Regions from separate parts of the Rossellomorea sp. ABR4_012 genome, predicted to be linked through region 1. Evidence: predicted binding sites of a transcription regulator. Region 1 holds the regulator's gene; the other holds the start of a gene.
What was found. The regulator NrdR, encoded in region 1, represses ribonucleotide reductase genes. The targets are predictions, from matches to a motif close to AACACNATATATNGTGTT.
Positions count from the first base shown of each region.

Region 1 (3,426 bases):
AGAATATCTTTCGGTACATAAAGACTCTTTATGAGTTTTTGAGAACTTGTCCGTTCATCGTGCACTACTTTTCGCGGGCACCGGTGGTATTCGATATCAATCGTGTTCCCACGGATGACGAGATGAGGGTCGTATCCCTGCATCATATTTTTACATTCCTGAAGAGAAGGACATTCCCTGCATTCCTTACTTTGAGAAATGTATTCATAAAGTTTCATCAGGCTCTCATTCACCATGTCAGATGTGACTTGATCCCGATGTTTGCTGATGAAATCTCTTACATCTTGATTTTCAAGGATTTCTTTTTTCATTTTTTCATAGCGCTGCTGAAATGAACTCGAAGCCGCCAGTTTCTTTAGCGTATTGTTGATTCTTTCCATCTTGTCATTCACCTACTTCCTGAATTTTTTCAATTCTTCTTCAAGCTTTTTCTTTTCGGCTTCAAAGTCGTAATCTTCATTGTCTGAAGAAGATTTATCACCCGTACTTCCCCCTTCCTGGAACCACTCAGGAAGCTTTTCTGTACGTATCGGTTTTCTTTTTCTCGTTTTGTTTTCTTTTTTGCCCTGCGCCCATTCAAGGTATTGCTGATGCTCTCTTTTCGCGAGCTCCATTGCTTGTCCGGCTGTCGTCACTTTCTTGCGTGCCCAGTGAGAAGCAATTTTCTCCATGTAGCCTTTGGTGAGCTTCATATCGGTTTTCAGCAACACATACTGGATGAGTACATTCATGACCCCGATCGGAAGTTTCTGTGACATCAATACTTCTTCGACCGCTTGAAGATCAGACTTGGAAGGATTGCTTCCATTTGAAATATCCGCCAATACATCTTTTGGTGAAGTCGTTTCAAGATATTCCAGGAGCTCATCTTCCTTCGAAAGCGGCTTATCCGTTGTTTTAACCTCTCTCGCAGTCGAGACGCGTGCAGCCAAATCTGGCAGCTGATCTCCCGTTTGAAGCTGATACCAGTCCCTCGCAGCTTTCCTTAGCATTTCGAGGTCAATTTCATCTTCCGAATCCATGGAGCTTAATATAAGGTTCTTCATCTGAAGAGGATCGATCCCGTATAAATAACTTAGCTTTATAACCGTTTCTTTAACCTTCACAGTGAAAGCCTTTCTCGGTACCATTGCCTCTGAAAGGCCCGAGAGTAATAAATGAAAATCAAAATCCACCTCATCCAGGGGCAATCCGGATCCGTCCTGATATTGAATGAACTGCCGGCCGGAGTCAGTTTCCGAATCTGCATTTGCATCATGCTGCAGGAAATTGATGTTCTGTTCTGAAGTGAAGACATCCTGAAATGAACGGGTGATTTCACTGAATTGATCCTTTTCGACAGCCTGGTCGGTAAAGAAGTTCTTTAAACGCATATAATGGGTTCTGCCGATTTTCTGATAAAGATACACATTTAGCATGCCATCATGAAAGAACTCCTGAGGTGAAAGCGGTCTCTGCAATTCATACACAAATCTGCGTTCCCCGTCGCTTTTTTTTTCATACACCTTCAAAAGACCGATACCTTCGAGCTTCAGTCTTGCTTCATATACTTCCTGGAGATTCACAGAAAGAACGTTCATTAAATGATAATGAGCAGATTCTATGGACCATAGCCTGTTTTCCTCTACCTCACCCCATAGACTCATGAACAAGCTATAGGGAGCTGCACCGATTAACGGCTGATAAAGAAACGTGATAATCTTCCGGTCATAGTCCTGAAGCATTCCATTTGTCGCTACGGTGTAGTGATCGATCGGCTGTATTTCGTTCCAATGCTTCTTCATCATCTGATTCTACCTTTCAAAATTACTCTATTAAACTCCGCTGCTGATTGCTTACGGTTCTTTAACATAGCCTTCAAAATAATAAAGAGAAAAAGAGCTAAAGAATGTCTCTTCAGCTCAACACTTTACTCTTTTTTTATTAACTCTTTTAATTCATCTATAAATACATTGATATCCTTGAACTGTCGATAAACAGATGCAAAACGTACATATGCCACTTCATCGACTTTCGCTAGCTCATCCATCACCATTTCGCCGATTTTGACAGATTCCACTTCGGACGCACCCTGGTTTCTGAGCTCCTTCTCGATATTCATAGAGATTTTCTCCAAGCTCTCCAGAGGGACAGGTCTCTTTTCACAAGCCTTGATTAATCCCCTGAGGATCTTTTCACGGCTGAACTCCTCGCGAACGCCTTCTTTTTTTACGACAATCAATGGAAGCTCCTCCACTTTTTCGAATGTCGTAAACCGAAAATTGCACTCTTCGCATTCTCTCCGTCTTCTGATCGAGCGTCCTTCGTCAGCTGGACGGGAATCGACTACACGCGTCCCATTATGCTGGCATGACGGGCATTTCATAATATCAGCTCCGTTTTAACAAACTATTACTTTTATCATATTAAAAAGCTGTCATTTAAACAAGCAAATGACGGAATTACCGTTATTTTACCTTTGTCAATTGACTTTCCAGTCTTCCATAGTAATGTCTGATTTGAGCTTTCAACACTGTATATGTACCAAAGATTTTTCCTTTATCTGCACTTACCTTGAAGTCTACAGCTGTTTCAAGGGGGCGGACAGTAATCACGGTTGCGACGATGAAAAGACGCGGAGTCCCGTTTTTGCGGACCGTTATTTCTCCTCGTTCCTTTGATTCTGAAATGACCTCATACTCTGAAGATGAGAATAAATCAAGAACCGAAGTATATGCAGCTCCATGCATCGATTTATAATAGTGTGAACGTAAATCAGAATCTTCATGCTGATCGGATGTTTCACATTCTGATTGAAATCTTCTTAACAGGGTTTTTAATCCACTCATTTAACTGCCTCCCTTTATTTACCCTTATTTTACACGAAAAATAGAGAGATGGAAATTGTTGATGGTGAATGGCGGGGAGATTGATGAGTATGGAAGTGCGTGTGGGGAAGAGCAGGTTGCGGATTCGGAAATTGCTTCGCGAGAATTGTCGTTTTTTGTAGAATGGGAGATATAATTTTAAAATGGCAGATAAAATTTTTTTTTGGATGATAAACGAAAATAATGGCAGATAAAATGATAAAAAGGCAGATATCCCACCTAAAGAAGGCTTCAGCTTCATACAAAGCCCCAGCTTTTCAATTCAAGCACCTTCCAAGTCCCAATTAACGCTAGTTACAAGATCAATCCTCAGTAAAACACATCAAAAAAGAGATGCACCATCATGCATCTCTTTACGTTATCACTATTAAAGTGCTTGAGCCTGTGATTTTTTCACTTGAACCGGACCCATTCCTCTAGGCAGCTCGATTATTTCGCGAGTATCTGCACCAAGAGCTTCTGCTATATATTCAGCAGCAATGTTTGGATCTAAATCACCGCACGTATATACGTCAATACTTGCATAACCATGTTCAGGAAAACTGTGGATGGTTAAGTG
Region 1 covers NZ_JBSWVK010000001.1:1,464,049-1,467,474, reverse strand. Annotated here, with positions in the region: gene dnaI (primosomal protein DnaI) at 1-380, opposite strand, end outside; gene ACXAFV_RS07120 (replication initiation and membrane attachment family protein) at 393-1,784, opposite strand; gene nrdR (transcriptional regulator NrdR) at 1,910-2,365, opposite strand; gene ACXAFV_RS07110 (cytosolic protein) at 2,448-2,828, opposite strand; gene speD (adenosylmethionine decarboxylase) at 3,235-3,426, opposite strand, start outside.

Region 2 (3,426 bases), 310 kb from region 1:
AAAGCACCGCGGGACGGGCGTTTAGCGCAGTAAAGTGTGAAACAAAGAAAGGATTGCCGAATCGGCAATCCTTTTTCTTCTAATAAAAATGAATAAATTTCAGTCTGGGAATTGTCCAGCTCCGGCGGCTAGCCCCTCGAGGTCATAAGCTAAATGGACCAAGAAGGCAAAAAACGCCTTCCCGGCCCATTCATCTTACGCTTGTCGGGGCTGATCAAGCCGCCTCCGCTTTTCTTTATTTTTTATGCTTAATCTTACCTGTCCACTTCTTGAATCCGCCTTGCAGCTGGTGAAGATCACGGTAGCCTTTGCGGTGAAGCATCTGTGCTGCACGTGCACTTCTCATTCCGCTCTGGCAGTACAAGTATACAGGCTGATCATTGCGGATCTCTTTTTGTCTCATTTTCATTTGGGAAAGAGGGATATTGCGGGCTCCAAGAATATGACCATTGTCAAACTCATTGGATTCGCGCACATCGATCAGCTGAGCCTTTCGGTAGCCGGCTTTGAACTCTTCCTCTGTCAATGTGTTGACGACTCTTTTTTGATTGAAGTACGTAAATAGGGAATAAGCGATGATTCCGCCAAGTACGACTAAAAGTATAAATAAACCATCCATCTTGCTTTCATGCTCCTTTCTTCAAATGCACTATCTACTATTATATTCATCATTTAAGTCAGAATCAAAAGAAATTTACTATTTAAAGCAAAGACTTTCCAATCTGTTTTTCTTTGTTTTTGGAAGAGGATTTGGTAGACTAGTAACGGATTGAATACATAGTGATGATAGAAGCTGATAAATAAAAGAGGTATGTAAAATGTCAAAAGAAATTTGGAGATTTATCGATTCAGGCAATTGCTCCCCTTCATATAATATGGCGCTGGATGAAGCGCTCCTTGATTGGCACAGTGAAGGGAAAATTCCTCCGACGATCCGTTTTTATGGATGGGATCCGGCGACACTTTCTGTAGGTTATTTCCAGAAAGTCGAAAAGGAAATCAATATGGATGCCGTGAAGGAACATGGACTGGGCTTTGTAAGGCGGCCGACCGGAGGAAGAGGCGTTCTTCACGATGAGGAGCTCACTTACAGTGTCATTGTGTCCGAGGAACATCCGGAAATGCCTAAAACCGTAACGGAGGCATATAGAGTCATTTCGGAAGGGATTCTAAAGGGATTCCAAGGCCTTGGACTTGAAGCCTACTTTGCTGTCCCTAAAACAGCTGAAGAGAGGGAAGGACTGAAAAACCCGCGCTCCGCCGTCTGCTTTGATGCACCGAGCTGGTATGAACTTGTAGTGGAAGGCAGAAAGGTTGCGGGGAGTGCACAGACACGTCAAAAAGGGGTCATCCTTCAGCACGGATCCATCCTGCTGGACCTGGATGAAGATAAGCTTTTCAGCCTGTTTAAGTACCCTTCCGAACGGGTAAAGGAGCGTATGCAAAAAGCGTTCAAAAATAAAGCCGTTGCCATGAATGAGATTTCATCAGAAAGAATCACGATGGACATGGCAAAAGAAGCATTCAAGAGAGGTTTTGAAGATGGCCTGGATATACATCTTGAGCCCTATGTCCTCTCGGAGGAAGAAACACAATATGTAGAGAACCTGGCCAAAACCCGATATGAATCAGATGAGTGGAATTTTAAACGTTAAAAAATTTTGTTTCGAAAAAAGCGATGCGTGTCGCTTTTTTCCTATTTTACCAACTATTTCTGAATATGAAAGTTTGGCAACTCTCAAATTAATAGATTTCCGTTTAAAATAAGAATATTATCTATGAGATTCTCCGGTTTTCTATTATTTTCTGCTTATTGGGAGTTTGACAAATAAATAAAAATCTGACCTCAACACAATATATGGTGTGTCGAAAAATATATTACACACCATATATTGTGTTTATTTATTGATTTTGGAATGAGCCTGTGATAACGTATTAATTGTTAAAGTAAAACAAGCTAAAAAATGATACATGAAATATTGAAGGTAGAAGGAGCTGTCTATATGACTGTTGCGTCGAAGAAAACGATGAAATTGAACAAAGAAAGATTGAATCAGGATATCGGATTGTTCCCCCAAGTACATCCCATCACCCCGGATATGAAAACCACACATAAAGGTGTATCCCGACTGGTTATGATTGACCGCTATTCTTTCAAAGATACTGAGAAGATCACTCTATCAGCAGGCGACTTTGTCGTATTGACAATCAAGGAAGATCCAAAATTCCCTGCCAGGGGGCTGGGCTTCATTACAGCCATTGATTGGGAAAACAAAAAAGCGGACGTCTGGATCGAAGAGGAATACAGAAGTGCGATCGATAAACCGCATGAAATTGAAACGGGCGTAGTGACACGTACACTGGATGTCATTGAAAAACCATTGGAAGTCTACTATGAACAAATTGCAAAGCGAAACGCAACAGGCCTGGCAGAAGTAGAACAAACTCCTGAAAAGAAACAAGAATGGTTCGAAAAGTTTTATCATGAACTTGTCAATCTGCATTTCGTACCTGCAGGACGTGTGTTATACGGAGCAGGCGCAGGGACGGACGTTACCTATTTCAATTGTTATGTGATGCCATTCGTGCAGGATTCCCGCGAAGGGATCTCAGAGCACCGCAAACAGGTCATGGAAATCATGAGCCGAGGCGGCGGTGTCGGAACGAACGGATCGACTCTTCGTCCCCGCAACACACTGGCAAAAGGGGTCAACGGTAAATCCTCGGGTTCTGTATCCTGGCTGGATGATATTGCAAAATTGACTCATTTGGTTGAGCAGGGCGGATCAAGACGTGGGGCACAAATGATCATGTTATCAGATTGGCACCCTGATATTATCGAATTCATCATCTCTAAAATGCAAAATCCGCGCATCCTGCGTTATCTGTTAGAAAACACAGAAGATGAAAATATCAAAAAGGCTGCAGAAGATAAATTGAAATTCACTCCGCTGACAGAGCAGGAAGAAGCGATGTATCAGGGAATCATCAACTATAAGCAAATACCAGGCTACGGTGGTTTCAACGAGAAAATCATTAAAAATGCCGAGGAAAAGCTGCGGACGGGTGGTACATACAGTGTACACAACCCTGAATTCCTGACAGGAGCAAATATCTCAGTCTGCCTGACAAGTGATTTCATGGAGGCAGTAGAGAAAGATGAGGTATACGAACTGCGCTTCCCTGACGTAGAAAGCTATGATGCCGAACAAATGAAATACTATAACGAGGAATGGCATAATATCGGCGATGTACGAGAATGGGAAAAGCTCGGTTATAAAGTAAGGACATACAGGAAAATCAAAGCAAAAGAACTTTGGAATCTGATTAATGTATGCGCAACGTACTCTGCAGAACCGGGAATCTTCTTTATCGATAATGCGAACGATATGACAAACGCTAAAGCTTACGGTCAAAAGGTTGTTG
Region 2 covers NZ_JBSWVK010000001.1:1,771,648-1,775,073, forward strand. Annotated here, with positions in the region: gene ACXAFV_RS08655 (rhodanese-like domain-containing protein) at 236-619, opposite strand; gene ACXAFV_RS08660 (lipoate--protein ligase family protein) at 819-1,655, shown strand; gene ACXAFV_RS08665 (vitamin B12-dependent ribonucleotide reductase) at 2,004-3,426, shown strand, end outside.
Region 2: a site for NrdR is predicted at 1,849-1,866, ahead of ACXAFV_RS08665 (vitamin B12-dependent ribonucleotide reductase). Genes of this name have one in related genera too.